Metabacillus sp. KUDC1714: one gene and its partner. The protein of the gene in region 1 binds, or shares a complex with, the protein of each later gene. Links are inferred from orthologs where the notes say so. Each region holds a gene or a part of one and is shown in the gene's direction. Other genes may lie near its edges.

Region 1 (11,822 bases):
CTAATAATTGATTGTACATATGCATTTACGTCCTCATCATCTGCTCGAAATCTACTTATATCTGGATGTTTAAAAAAATCATGATTCATCTTTTTCATTAACCTCCGTTATTTACGCTTTCTTATAGAAGTTCTTTTTACTTTCTGCATGAAGTCATTAAACTATTCACAGCTAACTAAATTTGAATAAATAAATGACTAAGAGCAAAAAATAAGCGAAGGATTAAATAAGGAGTTGTCATCATGGAAAATTCAAAGAAACCATATTATATTACAGTTGCCAATGGAGAGATTTCTCAATTTAGCACGGTATCTCCTTGGGATTATAAAATTGAAGCAACTGACGATGAGGTCATTAAACTACGTCAATATTTCGATCAGGTTTATTCCTCAGATATAAAAGGGTTTTTTCGTGCTCATACACCATATCTTCAATATCATTATGATCGTGAAAATGATGCGATAGATGATACAAATAAGCTTATTTACAAAATGATTTATGAGCTTGGTGATGAGGAAGCGAAAGAGCATATTCGTACACAAGGACTTATTTCAAGAATAGAAGAACAAGAATAAACCTTATACAGAGATAAAACATTGTGATAAGATTTGAATAGATTAGGAAAAAATTGAGGGATATATTATGTATCGGTTTATCGATTATTATCACAATGAAGTACAATTATCATTTGAAGACCATCCTTTTGCAGCTAACCCTAAGCATGTCTGGGTTGTTTGTCGGTATGAAGATAAATGGTTATTAACAAAGCATTCAGACCGAGGTTTTGAGTTTCCAGGCGGAAAGGTAGAACTAAACGAAACTGCAAATGAAGCTGCTATTAGAGAAGTTAAAGAGGAAACAGGCGGTATTGTCAAAAACATTGAATATATAGGTCAATACAAGGTTATGGGAAAAGAAAAGATTATTGTGAAAAATATTTATTATGCAACCATAAGTGAGCTTATTGAGCAAGAGGGTTATTATGAAACTTATGGTCCTGTTCTAATGGAAGAGATTCCAGAAGGAGTAAAAAAGGACAGAAGGTATAGCTTCATTATGAAGGATGAGGTATTGAAAAGAAGTCTTAAAGAAGTTAAGAAGAGATTTAAAATGTAGGATCTAACACTTTGTTGATTGTGGGAATGCCAGCAGTGGAAATCAACAACCAAGTTTAACAAATTCAAAATGTGAAAAAATAAGGACTGACCTACGACTGACCCTCAAATTGAAAATGAGGGACTGCCCTAAGTCAGCCTTTTTTTTCGCTCTTAACAAAGCGTCTTTCTAAAAGCTCCACTCCTTGGTACATAATCGTTGCAAAAAACGCAATGATGAGAAGGCTTAAGAGAACTAACGTAAAATTAAATACTTGAAAACCATATATAATCATATAGCCAAGTCCTTTTGCAGAAACAAGAAATTCTCCAACAATAACCCCTACCCAAGACAATCCAACATTCACTTTTAAGGTTGATACTATTGTTGGTAATGATGCTGGAAGTACTGCCTCTTTAAATAGCTGCATTTTAGATGCGTCAAATGTTTTGAGTACCTTTAAATAATTAGAATCAACCTCTTTAAACGATGTGAACACAACAATTGTTGTGATAATAACGGATATAATCGTACCCATTGCGATAATGGAAATAAACCCTGGTCCTAAAGCAACAATCAGAATAGGACCAAGTGCTACTTTTGGCATTGCATTTAGAATAACGAGATAAGGATCTAAAATTTTTGAAAGCCGAGCAGACCACCATAACAACGCTGCAAGTAATGTACCAAGTAATGTGCCCAAAATAAAACCTAAAATTGTTTCAAATAGAGTAATTCCTAAATGTGAAAGAAGGGTACCGTCATTTAGTTTTGTCACTAACAGATTCCATATCTTAGAGGGTGAACTAAATAATAACGGATCGATCCATTCTCTACGACCGGCAATTTCCCATAAGCCAAAGAAACAGATAAAAATGAGAATTTGATAAAATCGTATCCATTTCTTTTCCTTATCAAGACCACGTTTGTAATTTTTGTGAAGGAAATCAATGGTTTCATTCTGTTTCAAACTGATCCAACTCCTTCCAAATTTGCTGAAATAGCTTCGAAAACGAAGGGTGTTGTCTAGCATAAAACGGTGCTAGTTCTCTCAGTTCCTTTGGTATCAAATATGTCCGGTTGATCCTTCCTGGCTTGGCGGAAAATACGTAAATACGATCACTCATCGCGATTGCTTCGCCAATGTCATGGGTGACGAGGAGGGCTGTTTTCTTATAATCTTTTAACGTTTGTACAACTAAGTCTTCAAGTCTTAGTTTTGTTTGATAATCCAATGCTGAAAAGGGCTCATCAAGTAAAAGTATTTTCGGATTTGTTGCTAATGTTCGAACTAGTGCCGCTCTTTGTCTCATCCCACCTGATAATTGACTGGGATATTGATTTTCAACATTTTCAAGACCCATCTCTTTTAAAAGAGCTAACGTTTTTTGTTTATTTTCAGTTGTTTTTTGACCAATAACTTTCAGCCCTAAAGTGACATTTTCTTCGATTGTTTTCCAAGGGAATAGATAATCCTGCTGCAACATATAGCCAATAATTGAATCAGGCTTTGTAATGATTTTATTGGCAATTGTTACAGTACCTTCCACTGGCTTAATTAGACCAGCGATGATTGATAAAAGAGTTGTTTTTCCACAACCACTTGGCCCAAGGAAGGAGATGAACTCCCCTTCCTCTACATTAAGTTTTACATCTTCAAGGGCAACAGTTGCTGAATCCTTGGAAAAATAAACATGATGAACATGTTCTACTGATAAGAATGACATGAAATGATCCTCCTTACTTTTCAACCACTTCTTCTGCATATATGGTATTCACTAGTGTGTCATAGTCAATTCGCGTTGGTAGCTCTCCAGCCTCATCCATAATATTTTGTAGGTTATCCCATTCATCTACATCTAGGATAGGATCTGTTGAAAAGGAGCCTTGTTCCTTGTAACGTTCCACAACCGTTTCAATAAGCTCTAGCTCTGTATCCTCAAATTGCGGGGCAATTGATTTAGCAATCTCGGCTGAACTTTTTTCTTGTACCCATTGCTGTGCTTTATATATTGCAGCTGTAAACTTTCTTGCTGAGTTTTCATTTTCTTTTAAAAAGCTCTCCTTGCTCATAAATGTTGTATAAGGAACTTTACCGGACTCTGTTCCAAAGGAAGCAACAATGTGACCAGTTCCTTCTTTTTCAAAGATACTAGCTGTTGGTTCAAATAATTGAACAAAATCACCAGTTCCTGAGGCAAAGGCACTTGGGATGTTGGCAAAATCAATATTTTGAATAAGCTCTAGATCAGTTTTTGGATCAATATTGTGTTGTTTTAAGACAAATTCACCAACCATTTGTGGCATTCCACCTTTTCTTTGTCCTAAAAACGTACTATCTTTTAATTGATCCCATTTAAAATTGTCTATTTTTTCACGACTTACAAGGAAGGTGCCATCTGTTTGTGTAAGTTGAGCAAAATTTATCACAGAATCACTCGACCCTTGCGCATGAACATAAATCGATGTTTCTGAACCAACTAATGCGATATCTGCTCCATCTGAGAGAAGTGCAGTCATCGTTTTATCTCCACCCCAGGTTGTCGTTAATTCTACATCAAGGCCCTCCTCTTCAAAAAAACCTTCTGCCATCGCGACATATAAAGGCGCATAAAAAATGGAATGTGTAACTTCTGCAAGTTTAATTTTTTCTGTCTTTTGTTGATTACATGCTGAAAGTGGCAATACAATAATAAGCGGAAGAATAACCAATAGCAGCCATTTTTTCATGTTGTGAACCTCCTGGATGCACTGCATCTTAAATTTTTTATTTTCACCGGAACTTAAATCAAAATCGACGATAGATGCTGATAAACTAAGGCAAAGTTGTGAATTTATAATAATTTATGAATTTCAAAAAAATGTGTGAATGCCTATTATTCTTTTAGTAACGTACAGAATTAGGGTATGTTATTAAATATCGATGAATTTGCGAGAGAAAGAGTGAACAGTAGATGAATGGTGAAATACTTAGTAAGGTAAAATATCCATCTCCAAATCCAAACATTCGACTTTGGGTGGTGACCTATCTTTCAAATCATTTAAAAGTAAAAGGACTTTTGGCAGAGCCTAATACCCCTGGGTGCTATGATGGATTTCTATATTTGCGAGGTGGGATTAAAAATGTTGGTATGGTAAGGGTAGGACGAATAATTCAGTTTGCCTCAGAAGGTTTTATCGTTATGGCACCATTTTACCGAGGTAATCAAGGTGGTGAAGGGAATGAAGACTTTGCTGGAGATGATCGTTATGATGCCATCTCAGCAATCGAACTTTTAAAAAGGCATCCAAATGTGCATTCACATCGTATCCATGTTTTTGGATTTTCAAGAGGTGGTGTTATGGCATTATTAACTGGTATTTTAGCTGAAGATGTGCGTTCTGTTGTTACATGGGGTGGAGTCTCTGATATGTTTTTAACATATGTTGAGCGTGAGGATTTACGTCGAATGATGAAAAGAGTTATTGGTGGTACACCTACAAAATTCCCGAATCGATATATGTGGAGAACACCTTTGTACGAATTAGAAAACATGAATCCACCTGTATTAATTATACACGGAGTTAAGGATAAAAATGTCTCAGTTGAGCATGCATACAGGCTTGAAAAAAGATTAAAGGAATTAAATAAACAAGTTGAAAGCTGGTACTTTAAGGGATTTACTCATTATTTTCCTCCTAAAATAAACCGTGAAACACTACATAGACTATGTTCCTGGATGAAAAAACAATAAATTAGTTTTTCTTGTCAGGACAAGGTGGTAAAATAAAATAAAATGAAATGTACCAATAAGGAGGTTTTCTTTTGGGAATGCCTGTTGAATTCAATACAATGATTGTAACAAAAGGTAAAGAACAACGAATGGAAGAAAATATATTTCTTTTAACGAAAGAAGGATATAGAATATATCCGATCGATATTCCGATAGAGGTTAGAAAAACGAAGGATGGAGAAATTGCTGGTGAGGCTATTGTAGAAAAACTTCAGCTTCATGAAAATAAAACAGTTGTAACATATCGGTTAGTTGCCCTTAATTCAACGAATTAATAAAACAAAAGATAAACCAGGTGAAAAAGTAATTTGCTTTTTTACCTGGTTTATTTGTTTTATAGTGTTCCAATCAACCTGAAATAGTTTTTATTTAAAAACTACTATTTTTAGGAAAGAGCCTAAATTAATCCTGAAGTGAAATTGGAAAAATTACAATATCATGAATTTTTGTTTGCAGGTTAGGATAAAATTATTATGTTGAAATATAACTTAAGTTATCAATTATCAGTTTAATATCTCTTTAAATAAAAGGGAGGCTGACTCATTAGCTTTTGAGTCAGCCTCCAATTCTTTTAACCTATAGGTCCACCAAATTGTTGGATTTCAGGGGAAACATGTGCAAATTTTTCAAAGTTTTTCTTAAACTGTGATGCTAGCTCTTTTGCTTTCTTTTCATAAGCTTCCTTAGAACTCCAAGTAAGATGTGGCTGAAGTTTATCATCCGGAACACCTGGAACGTGTATTGGAATGTTGAGACCAAATACTTCATCAGTTACCGTCTCAATATGATCAAGATCTCCTTCAATTGCAGCTTGAACCATTGCTCTTGTATATTGTAACTTTATTCGATTCCCTACGCCATATTCACCACCGGTCCAGCCTGTATTAACTAAAAATACTTGAACTTCATGTTCATCAATTTTTTGTCCAAGCATGTTCGCATAGCGAGTGGCTTGTAATGGTAGGAATGGTGAACCGAAGCAAGTTGAAAAGGTTGCCTCAGGAGCGGTAATTCCTCGCTCAGTTCCTGCAAGCTTACTAGTATAGCCGCTCAAGAAATGGTACATTGCTTGTTCTCTAGTTAACTTGCTAATTGGAGGAAGAACCCCAAATGCATCTGCAGTTAAAAAAACAATTGCTTGTGGATGTCCCGCTATACTAGGTGTAATAACCTTATCAATAGCATCTAACGAATATGCAGCCCTTGTATTCTCAGTGAAAAAGGAATTATCATAATCAGCTTCACGAGTTTCATTATCAACAACAACGTTTTCTAAAACGGCACCATAGCGAATGGCATTAAAAATTTGGGGCTCTTTTTCTTCCGATAAATTAATACATTTCGCATAGCAACCGCCTTCAATATTAAAGATGCCTGAAGTAGACCAGCCATGCTCATCGTCACCGATTAATCGTCTGTTAGGATCAGCAGACAAAGTTGTTTTTCCAGTTCCAGATAAACCGAAAAATAAAGCAACATCACCTTCAAAACCAACATTTGCTGAGCAATGCATTGAAAGAATATTGTTTTCTGGTAACAAAAAGTTCATAACTGAAAAGACAGATTTTTTCATTTCACCAGCGTATTCTGTCCCACCGATTAAAATTGTTCTTTTCTCAAATGAAATAATGATAAATGTTTCAGAATTTGTACCATCAACAGCAGGATCAGCTTTAAAGTGTGGTGCACAAAGAATAGTAAAAGGCTTCTCATTTGTAATCGATTTTTCATTGTCTTTTATAAAAAGCTGCTGTGCGAATAAATTATGCCAAGCATATTCATTTATGACTTGAAGAGGCAACTGATAGCGTTTATCTGCACCGGCAAAACCATTGAAAATGTATAATTCTTCTCGTTCCTTTAAGTAGTTGATCATTTTACTATAAAGCTTATCAAAGTCAGCCTCTAAAATAGGTTGATTAACAATGCCCCAATCAATTTTATTTTCGATAGAACTTTCTTTCACGATAAATTTATCTTGTGGAGACCTACCAGTATATGCTCCAGTAGTCGCTCGGATTGCACCAGTTGAGGTTAAAATCCCTTCCTTGCGTTTAAGTACTTTTTCCACAAGTTGAGCAACTGATAAATTATGTCTTGCATTATCCCCTTTTAACAACTCTGCTAATTCATTTGTCATCTCCACAATATTCATCCCCATTACCATCCTTTTCGAAAAATTAACGTAGAAAGATATATTACAAAATTCTGACTTAGTTTTAAATAGTATAACACATTATATTTAATTGAACATACTAATCGTGTGTGTTTTTTGAAAAAAAGTTTAGAAAGCAATTTTTATACTTCAAAAAGAAACTTAATAATATGTCAACAAAATGGGTAACACTAATGAATAGATTAATCATGAAAATTAATAGGAAATAATCTCTGATAACTTGCTGTTTTTTGTTGACACCATTACCCCAGTGCGCTATGATATGTCCTTGAACGGATTCTCTTATCCCGAGCTGGTGGAGGGACAGGCCCTATGAAACCCAGCAACCTGCTATCAAAGGAAAGCGGCGATTATGCCCAAATGACATTTTCCGACGCAAAGGTGCTAACCTGATGCAAGGCGAAAGCCCTTGATCGATAAGAGCGAAAGGCTATGAACGATAACAAACCTTTCCTCATTTAGGGAAAGGTTTTTTTGATAACAGAAAATAAGCGTATCTTCTTCATTAGAGTTTTACCAGGACAAGCATGTGGTAGAGGTACATAATAATTCTGTTCACAAAACATGCCAGCGTGATTCTTTTAGGTAAAAGGAAGAGTTCCGGATCAATTTGAACATGAGTATGAGGAGGAAAACTTTAACATGACTAAAAAACGTTTATTTACTTCTGAGTCTGTAACAGAAGGCCATCCAGATAAGATTTGTGACCAAATTTCAGATTCAATCCTTGATGCAATTATTGAAAAAGATCCAAATGCACGTGTAGCGTGTGAAACGTCTGTTACGACAGGATTAGTTTTAGTTGCTGGGGAAATTACAACAACTACATACGTTGATATCCCAAAAATTGTTCGTGAAACAATTAAAGGTATTGGCTATACACGAGCTAAATATGGCTTTGATGCAGAAACTTGTGCAGTTCTTACTTCAATTGATGAGCAATCAGCCGATATCGCTATGGGTGTTGACCAAGCACTTGAAGCTCGTGAAGGCCTAATGTCTGATGAAGAAATTGATGCAATCGGTGCTGGAGACCAAGGATTAATGTTTGGATTTGCATGTAATGAAACAAAGGAATTAATGCCACTTCCAATTTCATTAGCTCACAAACTTTCACGTCGTTTAACAGAAGTACGTAAAGAGGATATACTTCCTTACTTACGTCCAGACGGTAAAACACAAGTTACGGTAGAATATGATGAAAATGATAAACCAGTTCGTATTGATACGATCGTTATTTCCACTCAGCATCACCCAGAAATTTCATTAGAACAAATTCAGCGTAACCTAAAAGAGCATGTTATTAACCCAGTTGTCCCTGCAGAATTAATTGATGAAAATACAAAGTATTTCATTAATCCAACAGGTCGCTTCGTCATTGGGGGACCTCAAGGAGATGCTGGTTTAACTGGACGTAAAATTATCGTTGATACGTACGGTGGTTATGCACGTCACGGTGGTGGTGCATTCTCTGGTAAGGATGCGACAAAAGTTGACCGTTCTGCCGCTTATGCTGCTCGTTATGTAGCGAAAAATATTGTTGCTTCTGGATTAGCTGATAAATGTGAAGTTCAATTAGCATATGCAATTGGTGTTGCACAACCGGTATCGATTTCAGTTGATACATTTGGAACTGGAAAAGTATCGGAAGAAGTTTTAGTAGCTGTTGTACGTAACAACTTTGATCTACGTCCAGCGGGTATTATAAAAATGCTTAATCTACGTCGTCCGATATATAAGCAAACTGCTGCGTATGGACATTTCGGTCGTAATGATCTAGATCTTCCATGGGAAAGCACAGACAAAGCTGAAGCGTTAAGTAAAGAAGCGTTAAATCAATAATTTATAAAAGAAGAAAAGGGTCTGATGTATTTTGCATCAGACCCTTTTCTATATCAGTGTATAAGACTTAATAAGTGAATATTTTTTCTTCTATATGTGAATAAATATTGAAGCATCAAAGAAAACGTATCTAATTATGATAGTTATGTTATATCATAGTATGAGTGACGATTTGGAGGTTATACAATATGAAACAAGGGATAATCACTTGCTCCTTCATTTTCCTTTCTTTAGTTTTAAGCGGCTGTCAAGAATCAGCAAATCATCAAGAACATCAAGTCGCTTCTGAAGAGGAAGTAAAAGCACCAAAGGTTGAAATAATTGCTAGTAAACATGTTAATAAAAACGAAGAAGTACCAATCGCTGCAAAAGTATATTATGGTGATGATCTAGTGGACGATGCAGAGGTAACGTTTGAGATAAAACTTGGTGATGTTTCAGAAAAAATTGAAGCAAAACTTATTGAAACAGGTACATATGGAATTAATTATCAATTTAAGGAAGATGGTACATTCAAAATAACCGCACATACAAATGTAGAAAGTTATCATACGATGCCATCATTAGATATTCAGGTAGGAGAAGGCTCAACAGCTACGATTACAGAAAAGAATGATGAAAAAGAAAGCGAGAATGAGCACGAGCATCATGAACAAACAGAAGCGGGGCACCATCATAGTAGTGTAACGATAACTGTAGACGAATTATCTGATTTTAAGGTAAATGAAGAGGAGCAGTTATCAACAACAATTCAAGAGGGTGAACAACCATTTCCAGATGCGACGGTGAGATTTGAAATTTGGAAGGATGGAGAAGAACAACATAAGTATATTGATGCAGAAGAAGCATCGACAAAAGGGACGTACACATCTTCCTATCAATTTGAAGAAACTGGGATATATAAGATAGTAGTTCATGTTGAAAAAGGAGAGGTTCATGACCATATTGAGACTTCAGTTGAAGTTCAATAAGGGGGTGGACCTCTTTTTGTCGTAAGATTAAACACGAATTTTATCGATATTTGAAATAGTTTGAAACAATTTACATCCACCTGTCGTCTCATTAGTAAAATATTGGGTAAGTGTTTAATGTAGAAAACACGTTATTTATTCTCTATTTGCTTTTGCAAGAAGAATGGGAATTTGAATTATAAACGAAAATTAGTTAAAAGGCTAAAGGGCCTATTAACTAATTTTTCTGCATTTACTAATTTTATTTTGATTTTTATGAGTAAAGAAGTTAACATTTGTACCCTCATATCCGATGTAATAGGTAAAGACATAAAACTGTGGGGGCTACAAAATGAAAAAAGAGATGAAGTTTTATGAAAGGATTTCAGTTAAATTTCAAATTTGTCTTGCGATTTTAGCAGTAGTACTTACAAGTACGATTGGACTTCTTAGCTATATTTTTGTGAAAAATACTTTTGGACAAATTCAAGAATCGCAAGGGTTATTTTGGAGTTTGTTAGGAATACCAGCTGTTATTACGATCGTTTGCTTGTCTGTGTTTTATTTTTTCATTCATAGAAAGTTAAAAGTATTAAATCAGATCCTGATTGCTTCATCTGAAATTTCAGCTGGTCGTTTGTTTCTAAACCCTTTAAAAGAGGGAAAAGATGAATTCGGTTTACTTGCACTATTATTAAATAAGATAAATGATGACTTTCGAGCATTAGTTCACGATTTGAAGGACACAAGTTATTCCATTTCCACTTCATCATATGAGCTCTCAGCTTTATCAGAGCAAACAACAACAACTAGTGAAGAAATTGGAAATGCCCTAAATGAAATTTCAAAAGGATCAGTTTCACAGGCTTCTGATATTGAATCCACAAGCCAAAAAGCAAGTGATTTACAAGCAAATCTCACCAACATGACAGAAGGAAGCAATGCTATAATCCAATTAACAGAGGGTTGTGTAAATGCTGTTCAAGCAGGTAAGGATAGTATGATTGGCTTGCAAGTTTCCAATAAAGAGAATGCTAACATGTTAGATCAAATCAGTTTAGGAATAACGACCCTTTATCAAAGTGTCCATCAAATTTCCGGAATTGTGACAACGATTGATAATATTTCAAAACAGACAAATCTATTGGCTTTAAATGCTAGTATTGAAGCTGCAAGAGCTGGAGAACATGGAAAAGGATTTGCCGTCGTAGCGGAAGAGGTTAGAAAGCTTGCAGAAGAAACAAATAAGGCTACATCTCAAATCCAAACGATGATTCAAAATATAGAAAAGGAAACAGAAGCAACCGTGCTTGTGATGTCTCAAACAACAGAGATTTCAAGTGGCTTAAATCAAAGTGTTTTAGCATCAGAAAATGAATTTAATGAAATTTCTTCATCTATCTCAAAAATTATTGAAGGAATATCAAAGCTAAATAAAGAAATTGAAACTGTTTCAGATCATAGTTATATCATTTTAGATTCGATACAAAATATATCTGCAGTTGCAGAAGAAACTGCAGCGTCAACTGAGGAGATAACAGCGTCTGTTGATGAACAAGTGAATGCGGTAGTGACCATTAATCATTCATCAGAAAAATTAATTGCATTAAGTGAAAACTTAAATAATTCACTTAAAAAATATATGGTAGAATAAAAATCCTAATTAAGCAGTGGATTTCTTAACTGAAATCTCACTGCTTTTTGATATGTAATCAAGCAATTAAAAAGGTTTAGCTGCATCTAAAGCAGTTAAACCTAATGAATTCTTGCATTATGCATATCGAATATGATTATTCTCAAGGAGTGATTCTTCATATTCCTTTAATAAACCATCAAATATTTGATCCCAGGTTTGTGATAATGCATATTTACGAGCAGTTTCCCCCATTTTTTGACGTAATGCATGATTTTCTAATAGATGAATAATTGCTTGGTTAAATTGCTCTACATTTTTTGGCTCACATAGATAGCCTGTTACTTCTTGGT
Region 2 (11,816 bases), 1.7 Mb from region 1 along the record:
TGTTTCTCGTCGCTGAGCAAGCCGCTTCCGCTTTTCTTAGTGTAACTCTTCCCATTCATTCATTAAATTTTCTAGCTTTGATTGAAGAAGTTCATTCTCAGAGTTAATTCTTTGTACTTCTTCATGATTTTGATAGATGTTTGGATCACAGAGAAGAGCTTCATTTTTTTCAATTTGTTCCTCTATATGACCTATCTCAGCCTCGATCTCTTCTATTCTTCGTTGCTTCTGTCTTTCAAGCTTTTTTTGTTCTTTTTCTTGTTGATAGGAAAGTTTACCTTCTGGCTGTGCTGTCATCACCTTTTGAGAAGCTGATTTCCCCCCAGCCTCCTGTTCTAACCGTTCTAGCTCTAATTGTTCTTCCTTTTTAGTTAGGAAATAATCATAGTCTCCTAAGTACTCTCTCAAATGATTAGGTGAGAGTTCAAATACTTTTGTAGCGATTCTATTGATAAAATAGCGGTCATGTGAAACAAATAAAATTGTTCCAGGGTAATCAATTAATGCGTTTTCTAAAATTTCTTTACTATCTAGGTCAAGATGATTTGTCGGTTCATCTAGAATAAGAAAGTTCGCGTTTTGAAGCATTAGTTTTGATAGTGCAAGTCTCGCCTTTTCTCCACCACTGAGAGTTGAAACAGACTTTAAAACATCGTCACCAGAAAATAGAAAGTTTCCTAGAACTGTACGAATTTCCTTTTCCGTCTTCTGTGGATATTCATCCCAAAGCTCGTCCAGCACACGCTTATTAGATGTTAAATCTGCCTGCTGTTGATCGTAATAGCCAATTTGCACATGGGAGCCAAGGGCAAATGAGCCAGTTAATGAGTCAAGCTTCTGAACAATAGATTTGAGTAATGTAGATTTACCAATACCATTTGGACCAACTAGTGCGATACTATCACCACGTGAAATAGAAAAGGATATGTTTGAAATGACAGGATGAACCGAGTCATATGAAACAGAGATGTCTTTAGCCTTTAAGACATCATTTCCACTTTGTCTTTCAATATCAAATTGAAAGTTGGCTGATTTTTCGTCACCAAGTGGCCTATTCATTAAATCCATTTTCTCTAACTTTTTTCTTCTGCTTTGTGCAAGCTTAGTTGTCGAAGCACGGGCTAGGTTACGTTGGATAAAGTCTTTTAACTTAGCTACTTCTTCCTGTTGTCTTTCATAGCTTTTAAGCTCTTTTTCGTAGTTTTCTGCTTTATACTGTAAGTAGCTGCTGTAATTACCGAGATATTTTGTACTCGTATGTCGACTAATCTCGTATACTTGAGTTACAATTTTATCCAAAAAGTATCTATCATGAGAAACAATTAAAATCGCTCCAGGGTAGTTTTGCAAGTATTGTTCAAGCCATGTCAAAGTTTCAATATCTAAGTGGTTAGTTGGTTCATCTAATATTAAAAGGTCAGGGCTTGTTAATAGTAATTTCCCTAGTGCGAGGCGGGTTTTTTGGCCACCACTCAACGAAGATATTTTAGTACCTGGATCAAACTCGCTAAATCCGAGTCCATGAAGGATAGATCGAATATCAGCTTCATATTGATATCCACCGTTTTCTTTGAATTTCACTTGTAAGATGTCATATTCTTTTAGGAGTTTCTCAAATTTAAGTGATTCATGGGCAGGGTCAACTGTTGCCATTCTTTGCTCAACAAGTCTCATTTCCTTTTCCATTAACTGAAGCTCTTTAAATACTAAATTCATTTCTTCCCATATTGATAATTGAGATTCTAATCCCGTATCTTGAGCTAAGTAGCCGATTGATACATCTTTTGGTTTAATGATATCACCAGAATCATGTGACATGACTCCAGCAATTATTTTTAAAAGGGTTGATTTTCCGGCCCCATTACGTCCCACAATGGCAACTTTGTCTCTTGTTTGTACTTCTAGCTTAATATTCGATAAAATAGGGTCAGCGCCGAAATATTTACTAAGTTGATTTATTTGTAACAATATCATTGTTTTCACCTCTACTAATGCTTTAAGTTTAGCTTAATAGGGACATATGGGCAACAAAGATACAATAGATATCTATATTGTTGGACGGAGTGTTCTTTTTCTACGTCTCTTAGCAAGGCGCTTGCGCTTTTGTTCTCGTTTAGGAAATTATAAAATTCTTAAACTGTGGATAAGCGCACGAGATTCAGCTCCAGCGCCTAGCCCCTCGAGGTCATAAGCTAATTTAGAATTGAAGGCAAAGAACGCCTTCTATTCTAAATCATCTTATGCTTGTCGGGGCTGTTCAAGGCGCTTGCGCTTTTGGTCTATCCATATAATTGTCACAATAACAAACAGACAGATTTTAAAAAATAGTGTATAGTCTACGTATAAGGAGATATGAATATGTCAGAATTTACCCATTTTAATGAGCAAGGCAGAGCGAAAATGGTTGATATCTCTGCAAAAGAAATAACAGTTAGAACAGCACGTGCAAAGACAAGCATTCAAGTGACAAAAGAGGTATATGAAAAGATCACCAATCATGAAATTGGAAAAGGTGATGTATTATCTGTTGCACAGGTTGCTGGTATAATGGCAGCTAAACAAACATCAAATGTCATCCCTATGTGTCATCCTATTCCAATTAAAGGTGTAGATATTGAGTTTGAATGGGAAAAAAGTGATAGTACATATATACTTTTGATAAGTTCAACTGTAAAAACAAAAGGCAGTACAGGTGTCGAAATGGAAGCGTTAACCTCTGCAAGCATTTCAGCGCTTACAGTTTATGATATGTGTAAAGCTGTGGATAAAGGGATGGTTATCGGACCAACCTATCTAGTAGAAAAAACTGGTGGCAAAAGTGGAGATTTCATCAGGGAAGATATAATGAGCTAGTGAATAACAAATAGTTGATTGATAAAACATCTTAGTTAAAAGCAACTAGTTCTTTGCAATAAATATTTATTATGTTGCGCCGTTCACGCCGCCATATTGGTGTTGGGCTTGTAGTTATACACAGTTCTTCCCTTCATTTTGGATGGTGACGTTGGTACGTCATAGCACGTTTTGTATGAATGTGAGGGATAAAGAGTGAATATAGAACAATCTAAAATTCCGCAGGCAACCGCTAAGCGTTTGCCTTTATATTACCGGTTTTTAAAAAATTTACACTCATCTGGTAAGCAGCGTGTTTCTTCTGCCGAGCTAAGTGATGCTGTAAAGGTAGATTCTGCCACTATTCGGAGAGATTTCTCATATTTTGGTGCGCTAGGTAAAAAAGGGTATGGTTATAATGTGAATTATTTGTTATCCTTTTTTAGAAAAACATTAGATCAAGATGAAACAACGAAGGTATGTTTAATAGGTGTCGGTAATTTAGGGACAGCTTTTTTACATTATAATTTTACCAAGAATAATAATACTGTTATTTCACTTGCATTTGATGTTGATAATAAGAAAATTGGAACAGAAATTGGTGGAGTTCCTGTCTATGATTTAGATCATCTCGAAGAAATTATTCCAGAGGATGTAACTGTAGCAATTTTAACAGTACCTGCAACTGTCGCTCAGTCTATTACTGACAGACTTATTGTCAAAGGAATTAAAGGGATCTTAAACTTTACTCCGGCTAGATTAAATGTTCCAGATGAAATACGGATCCATCATATTGATTTAGCGGTTGAGCTTCAGTCGTTAGTTTATTTTTTAAAACATTATCCTAATGAAGATAAATAATAAAGACAGGGAGGTGGATTTCGATGCCAACACTTGGATTCGGAAGCCTATTATTAATTGCATTTGTTGCATTACTTATTTTTGGACCAAAAAAGTTACCTGATCTTGGTAAAGCAGTAGGTAATTCATTACGTGAATTTAAAAATGCAACAAAAGGTTTAGCAGATGATGAAGAAGATGATGTGAAAAAGATAGAAAAGAAGGACGAAGTCAAGTAAGATAGGATGAAACCGATATGAAAAATAATGAAATGTCGGTCATTGAACATATAACAGAGCTTAGAAAACGACTTGTTATTGTTGTCGTTTTCTTTTTCATAGCTATTATTGCTGGCTTTTTACTTTCAAGACCGATTATCGTTTATTTACAGCAAACAGATGAAGCAAAGAATTTAACACTAAATTCGTTTAATTTAACAGATCCATTAATGGTTTACATGCAATTTGCGTTTCTTATTGCATTTGTCATAACGTCACCTGTTATTTTGTATCAGCTATGGTCGTTCGTTAGTCCGGGCTTATACGAGAAAGAAAGGCGCGTTACTTTAAGTTATATCCCAATGTCACTAGGGTTGTTTTTTGTCGGGGTTTCCTTTTCATATTTTATCTTGTTTCCATTTGTGGTTGATTTTATGGAAAGGATCTCGAATGATCTAGAAGTTAATCAAGTAATTGGAATTCATGAATATTTTACTTTTTTATTGCAGCTAACTGTTCCGTTTGGGCTGCTGTTTCAGTTACCTGTAGTTATTATGTTTCTTACAAGATTAGGAATTGTTACGCCGATGTTCTTATCTCAGGTGCGAAAATATGCCTACTTTGTTCTACTTGTCATTGCGGCACTTATTACACCACCAGAATTAACATCACATTTAATGGTTTCGATACCGTTGTTTATTTTATATGAAATTAGTATTTGGGTATCCAGAATTACATATAGGAAAGCTCAGAAGCTAAGGTTCGAGGAAGAGAATGCAAAAAATGAGACTGAATAAAGTCTCATTTTTTTTTGTTCATTTTTTTGATTTTACTAGATAGGATAAACATTCTAATTGCCACTCCGATATCAAAGGTTGCAATTAGAATTAAAACGATTGTCGGAAAAGAAAAAATTCCATTTTCAGCACTGTTAATTGCTAAATACGTAAACAGCAACCCCATCGTTAAATAAAAGAATCCCATGGATATAGGGTTTGTTCTCATGTTAAAAGGCCTCCAATAATAACTTGCACTTGCTGCATGTCTTCAACTTGCTTCATCATTTTTTCAATGTCCTCACGAAATACAGTTTGAACTATGATTACCATCGTATTCATTGCCACATGGGCAAAGATAGGTACTATGATCCGCTTTGTTTTTACATATAAAAAGGCAAAGGTAAAACCCATCGACGCATATAAAAGAAGGTGCTGAGGCTCACCATGCAAAAGCGAAAAAAGAAGTGAGCTGATAAGGCCAGCAATGATAAAGTTCGTCCTTTTATATAACACACCAAAGATTATTTTTCGGAAAATGATCTCTTCTAATATCGGTCCGATAATTGAAGTAACAATAATGACTAATGGTGTTACTTCGATGACACTAACAATCATTTCTGTGTTTTCTGATCCAGGCTCTACACCAAATAGATTAATTTCGATGTTTGCAGCAAGGCTCTGGGCGAAAATAGCTAATAAGAATCCGCCAATTGCCCAACCGACAGAAGCGCCAACAGATGAAGGTTCCCCGCGAAGTAAACTCTCATTCTTACGTTCTTTCCTTAATAAAAAGAGAATAATGATAAACGCAAGGGTAAAGCTAAAGATTGTCCAATATGCAAATCTTTCAACCTGTGTAGCTCCTATATCTAAATAATGAAATAATCTGATCCCAGCAACCCCTGAAAGCTGCATGAGCATATATGTTAATAAAATAAACCAATAATGCTTTTTCATAGAGGCCTCCTTCATTTGACTAATGATGTGATATTTGACAGAACATCTGATCACGGAATTGAACATGGGCAAAATTAATCAAACCCTATTGTATCATACCTTTCAAATATCATATGTATGATAACTATGGTGAATTAATCAAAAGATGTTTATTGTATTTACAATTTAGACATAATCTTTTAGGCAAGTTCTTCAAAAAAATTTTAACTTCAGACTTGAAATTAGAAGAGATCTTATATAATATAATAATTGTGTTAGCACTCAAGGACAACGAGTGCTAATAAAAAGGAAAAATAATCATTTTTTAACGAATTTGAGGAGGTTGTTTCACTTGTTAAAGCCATTAGGTGATCGCGTTATTATCGAGTTAGTTGAATCAGAAGAAAAAACTGCTAGTGGTATCGTCCTTCCAGATAGTGCGAAAGAGAAGCCACAAGAAGGTAAAGTAGTAGCTGTTGGTACAGGTCGTGTATTAGATAGTGGAGAAAAAGTAGCTCTTGAAGTAGCAGAAGGCGATCGTATTATCTTCTCAAAATATGCTGGTACTGAAGTGAAATATGAAGGTACAGAATACTTAATTTTACGTGAAAACGACATTTTAGCTGTTATCGGTTAATAGAAACAGCACACATATCATAGAAAACATTTAAAACTTTGAGGAGGTCTTGTAAAAATGGCTAAAGATATTAAATTCAGTGAAGATGCTCGTCGTTCAATGCTTCGTGGTGTTGATGCATTGGCAGATGCTGTTAAAGTTACATTAGGACCTAAAGGACGTAACGTCGTATTAGAAAAGAAATACGGTTCTCCTTTAATTACAAATGATGGTGTTACAATTGCGAAAGAAATCGAATTAGAAGATGCTTTCGAAAACATGGGTGCTAAGCTTGTTGCTGAAGTTGCTAGCAAAACAAACGATGTTGCTGGTGACGGTACAACAACTGCAACTGTTTTAGCTCAAGCAATGATCCGTGAAGGATTAAAGAACGTAACTGCTGGAGCAAATCCAATGGTTGTTCGTAAGGGAATTGAAAAAGCAGTTGCTGTTGCTTTAGAAGAGCTACAAGCTATTTCTAAACCAATCGAAGGTAAAGAATCTATTGCACAAGTTGCTGCAATCTCTTCTGCTGATGAAGAAGTAGGTCAATTAATCGCAGAAGCAATGGAACGCGTTGGTAACGACGGAGTTATCACAATTGAAGAATCTAAAGGTTTCTCTACTGAATTAGAAGTAGTAGAAGGTATGCAGTTTGACCGTGGTTATGCATCTCCATACATGGTAACTGATTCTGATAAAATGGAAGCAGTTCTTGAAAACCCATATGTATTAATCACTGATAAAAAAATCACAAACATTCAAGAAATCTTACCTGTTTTAGAGCAAGTTGTTCAACAAGGTAAGCCTCTATTATTAATTGCAGAAGATGTAGAAGGTGAAGCATTAGCTACTCTAGTAGTTAACAAACTTCGCGGAACATTCAATGCAGTAGCAGTAAAAGCACCTGGCTTCGGTGATCGTCGTAAAGCAATGCTTGAAGATATTGCGATCTTAACTGGCGGTGAAGTTATCACTGAAGAATTAGGTTTAGATCTTAAATCTGCTAATATTGATCAATTAGGCCGTGCATCTAAAATTGTTGTTTCAAAAGAAAATACAACAATCGTTGAAGGTGCTGGAGAAGCTGAACAAATTGCAGGCCGTGTAAGCCAAATCCGTGCTCAATTAGAAGAAACTACTTCTGAATTTGATAAGGAAAAATTACAAGAACGTTTAGCTAAACTAGCTGGCGGTGTAGCAGTAATCAAAGTTGGTGCTGCAACTGAAACTGAATTAAAAGAGCGTAAACTACGTATCGAAGATGCTCTAAACTCTACTCGTGCTGCAGTAGAAGAAGGTATCGTTTCTGGTGGTGGTACTGCTCTAGTAAATGTATATAACAAAGTAGCTGCACTTCAAGAAGAAGGCGATACTCAAACAGGTATCAACATCATTCTTCGTGCACTTGAAGAACCAGTTCGTCAAATCGCACACAATGCAGGACTTGAAGGGTCTGTTGTTGTTGAGCGCTTAAAGAAAGAAGAAGTTGGAATTGGCTTCAACGCTGCAAACGGCCAGTGGGTAAACATGTTTGAAGCTGGTATCGTTGACCCAACTAAAGTAACTCGTTCTGCGTTACAAAACGCAGCTTCTGTAGCAGCAATGTTCTTAACAACTGAAGCTGTTATCGCTGACAAGCCTGAAGAAGGTGGCGGCGGCATGCCTGATATGAGTGGCATGGGTGGTATGGGTGGTATGGGCGGCATGATGTAAAAAACATCATAAAGCCTTGATATATAGGGATTTTTAAGAATAAAATTATAATTTTGCCCATAGGTAGGCAAAAAATGCTCACTTTTTTCTCGAAAATCACCATATCAGAGAAGGTCTTTCATCAGTTTACAACTGGTTGGAGGCCTTTTTTTCATTTTGGCGGTCATATGAGCGTAGATATTCAATGTAACATATCACTTTACATAAAATTAAATCTTAACGGTAATCCTAAACAAAAATGCGTGAAAGGGGATTACTGATGGATTTAAATCCAATGGATATTTTAAAACCCATTAATTTAAGCACAAAAGAATTAGATGAATCTCAATCTTTAACATCAGTTGAAATGGGTAAACTTTGGGCTACTTATAATGGAAACAGCATGTCTATTCAAATCCTAAATTATTTTCTTCAACATTGCAATGATGAATATATTAAGACGCTATTGGAAAATGGTATAGCATTAAGTAGGGATTTTATACAGAGGATAGAAGGTTTTTTTAAAAAAGGTAATTTCCCAATACCTGTAGGATTCACTAATGATGATGTAAATCTAGGTGCCCCACGTTTATACGAAGATGTATTTTATGTACACTATTTGAAATATGCAGCTAAGGCAGGGCTTAGTATTTACGCCGTAGCAATTCCATTAGTAATGAGGGAAGATATAAGAGAATTTTTTGTTTATTGTATGCAATCTACAACTATCTTCTTGGGGCAGATAAATGAGGTTTTATTTGAAAAGAAATTAATTTCAAAGCCTCCTATTATTCCAACACCTGAAGGAACTGATTATATTCAAAAACAGAATTACTTAAAGGGTTTTGTTGGTGATATCCGACCATTACATGCATTAGAAATTACTCATCTTTATGATAACATTGAAAATAACACAACAAGTAAGGCATTATTATTGGGATTTCATCAGATCGTTAAGGATGAAAAGATAAAGGCTTTGTTTAAACGAGGTTTAGACATGACTGATAAAGCAGTTAAGCAGTATATGGAAAAACTTCATAAAGAAAACCTATTATCACCGTCATTTATCGACCATTTAGTCACAACGTCTACATATCCACCTTTTTCCGATAAAATAATGTTATTTCATAAGGTTGACATGTTCTCCATGAAAATAAGGTCGTTTGGAAATTCACTAGCGGTAAATGGAAGAAGAGATATAGCAATGTTATATGGAAGAACTCTCATAAACATAGGATTGTTTGTTGATGATGGTGCAAATATTTTAATTGATAAAGGGTGGATGGAATCACCTCCTAAAGCATATGATCGGACTTAACTATTAGCCAATTTGCAAGCTTCATGGCTATTTAGGTATTTTAGAACGTTAATGGAAGCATGCTTAAACAAGCTAATCGCTTTTTTGCTTAATTTTATAAAACAGCTTGTGAAATTAACTCTCTGAGAGGTAAGTATCTGTTAATTTTAAAAAATTCAATCATCTGAAGAAAATTTCTTTTAAGATTTTTGGTTGCTCACAAAAGAAGGTTCTAAAGCTTCTTCCTTTAACCAAGAAAGAAACTTCAGAACCGTGCCATTCTTTAGTTCGCATTGTAACCAACAAATCTTGTTTATTTAGTTCCCACCAAAAGCTTCTGGAATCATCGTGAAGCCTTCAATGACAGTATCTTCTTCCACTTCAATCATGAGGTAGCGTTTACCACTTAAATGAACTTGTTTGACGTATCTTAAATCTTGTGGACTAATAGAAATGTTCGCTATTTTCGTGTTGATTTTAATTGATTTTGAAGTATATTTCGGGATGACGCTACTTGCTTTTAACTCATATTTGTCATCATCAATTACTTTTTGGAAGGCTGTTTCTACCTTTTCCCCATTTATATCTTCAAGGCCGCTTATCTTTAAAACACGTTCAATGTCTTTGGAGTCTAATTTTGGTTGTTCTTCTTCTTCATTTTCTTCTATCATACGGTTAATCTCTTCATACACATTAGAAAGAGTAGATGTATTTAATTGATCTCCTGTTGCTTCTTTAATAATTTCCTCAAAAACAATTTTGTCATCTTTTGCAGTCATTGTTTCTTCGCCATTTAAAACTTCCTCGATGAATTGGTGATCCGGCTCATGTACCTTTCCAGATGAATACAGAATGTGGTTGACATCTGCTACATTATCGGTAAAACAAGGAAATAGAAAACCGGCGATTGGAGCATTAAGGTTAATAATTGGGTCGACAACAAAACTGTACTTGAACTCTCTCTCGACATAGTCAAAAAGCAATTCTTTTTTTGGTTCTTGTGTATTATTTAGACTGCACAGAATGAATGGATGGGAGTAAACGGTATCTCGTTCACTTATCTCAGCCTCTTCATTTTTTCGTTTTGTTGGCTTTAAATATTCACCACGAATGAATGTAATGACAATATCCATCTCGTATTGTTGATTTACAAGCATTTTTCCTACAATTTTTAACATTTGCTCTTTCCAACCGTCCAAATCGCTGAGTAATCCTTGATGCAAAATTAGCTGACTGTTATTTTCAGCATCACGTTGAAACTTTAATTCAAAGAGCTTTTCATCCAATTGGCCGGCAAGTAATTTTTTAAAGTTATTCAAAAATAACTCTTGTTGATCTTGGTCAAGCATTTCAAAAGGTTGACTTTGGTGATGATAAATGTCACTTGATTCCTTCATAATATATACATTAAAAATTTCGGAGATCTTGAGTAAATCATTATTTATTTTGAATTGTTTTCGAATCTGAGCTATGTCTTTTTTGTTCATGACTAAATACACTCCTAAGCTTTACCTGATTTGTAAATTAGAAGGTAGAGAGTAAATCATTACTGAATTGATTTGCTCTCAACATCCTTGAAAGTATCATTTATTTTAACATAAATTGTTTTATATAATTAGGTGTACTTAAGTGTGAAGGGAATTTGCTTCCGAGGTATAGAGAGTCTAAAAAGTTCTAGAAAGTTCTAAAATATTTTGAATAGAGTTGTATTTTAAATGGAAAAGTGTCAAATTTGAATTTTTTATTATCGTTAGATATATTGTTCTAATGACACGGGGGGAATCATGAATGAATAGATTGATGCTTTTTTTATGTATTGTATGGGGTTTTAATTTTGTTATTATGAAGCTGGGCAATGATGTGTTCCCACCTGTTTTGTTTGCAGCCTTTCGGTTTTTGCTTGGGGCAATTGTACTTTTTGGGTTAACCTATATTAAAAAAATCCCGCTGCCAGGTAAACGGGAACTTAAATGGTATATTCTCTGCGGCTTTCTGCAGACAACTTATTTTAACATTGCTATCCAAATTTCATTAAATTATATAAGCGCGGGGCTTACTTCTGTTTTAACCTATAGTATGCCATTGTTTCTTTCACTTATGGCAAATTATTTCATTCCTGGAGAAAAATTGACTGTAAGTAAAATCATTGGAATCTCGATTGGAATAGTAGGGTTGTTTTTAGCAATGGATATTCAGTTTGGAGGAAATATATGGGCTCCCATTCTTGCGTTAAGCTCTGCAGTAACATGGGCGCTATCAAGTTTAATATTCAAAAAGAAATTGCAAGGCTGTGACACTGTTCAATTTACTACATGGCAAATGGGAGCGGGAGCTATTGGCTTGTTTATGTATTCAATTAGTTTTGAACATGGCCAGTCACATTGGAGTCTTATGGCTGTAGTATACCTTTTATATTCCGGGATTTTGGCCTCTGCATTAGCTTTTGTTATATGGTCTCATATTCTTTCTAAAATGGAAGCCAGTAAAGCATCAATTTCTTTGCTAATTGTACCCGTAGTTGGTACTCTGTCAGGAATACTATTTTTAAACGAAGATTTGAATGCTATTACATTGATCGGAATCATTTTAGTGCTTTTAGGAGT

The links.
Region 2: the proteins of metK (region 1) and groL are in contact, whole or in part, in a cryo-EM structure (PDB 8P4O), measured with the Escherichia coli proteins. The link is inferred for Metabacillus sp. KUDC1714 from one-to-one orthologs.

Annotation. Positions count from the first base shown.
Region 1 is NZ_CP055263.1:564,377-576,198, reverse strand. The notes cover bases 6,815-9,786. They hold metK (methionine adenosyltransferase), read left to right. Parts: upstream 6,815-7,686; coding sequence 7,687-8,886; downstream 8,887-9,786. Other genes in these bases: HUW50_RS02770 (FixH family protein), read left to right, coding at 9,075-9,786; pckA (phosphoenolpyruvate carboxykinase (ATP)), read right to left, coding at 6,815-7,023. Outside these bases: HUW50_RS02820 (hypothetical protein), read right to left, coding at 1-98; HUW50_RS02815 (hydrolase), read left to right, coding at 243-575; ytkD (RNA deprotection pyrophosphohydrolase), read left to right, coding at 643-1,116; HUW50_RS02805 (ABC transporter permease), read right to left, coding at 1,250-2,065; HUW50_RS02800 (ABC transporter ATP-binding protein), read right to left, coding at 2,052-2,822; HUW50_RS02795 (ABC transporter substrate-binding protein), read right to left, coding at 2,836-3,825; HUW50_RS02790 (alpha/beta hydrolase family protein), read left to right, coding at 4,050-4,829; HUW50_RS02785 (DUF2584 domain-containing protein), read left to right, coding at 4,901-5,143; more of pckA, read right to left, coding at 5,440-6,814; more of HUW50_RS02770, read left to right, coding at 9,787-9,857; HUW50_RS02765 (methyl-accepting chemotaxis protein), read left to right, coding at 10,189-11,490; HUW50_RS02760 (glycosyltransferase family 4 protein), read right to left, coding at 11,608-11,822. UniProt on the Escherichia coli protein: Catalyzes the formation of S-adenosylmethionine (AdoMet) from methionine and ATP.
Region 2 is NZ_CP055263.1:2,235,092-2,246,907, forward strand. Bases 5,653-8,618 are described here. They hold groL (chaperonin GroEL), read left to right. Parts: upstream 5,653-6,299; coding sequence 6,300-7,937; downstream 7,938-8,618. Other genes in these bases: groES (co-chaperone GroES), read left to right, coding at 5,958-6,242; HUW50_RS10775 (DUF3231 family protein), read left to right, coding at 8,212-8,618. Also shown: HUW50_RS10730 (ABC-F family ATP-binding cassette domain-containing protein), read right to left, coding at 37-1,974; cyclic pyranopterin monophosphate synthase MoaC, read left to right, coding at 2,359-2,853; HUW50_RS10740 (redox-sensing transcriptional repressor Rex), read left to right, coding at 3,049-3,693; HUW50_RS10745 (twin-arginine translocase TatA/TatE family subunit), read left to right, coding at 3,717-3,911; twin-arginine translocase subunit TatC, read left to right, coding at 3,929-4,687; HUW50_RS10755 (YdiK family protein), read right to left, coding at 4,692-4,895; HUW50_RS10760 (CPBP family intramembrane glutamic endopeptidase), read right to left, coding at 4,892-5,626; more of HUW50_RS10775, read left to right, coding at 8,619-9,234; HUW50_RS10780 (DUF4317 domain-containing protein), read right to left, coding at 9,531-10,700; HUW50_RS10785 (DMT family transporter), read left to right, coding at 11,002-11,816.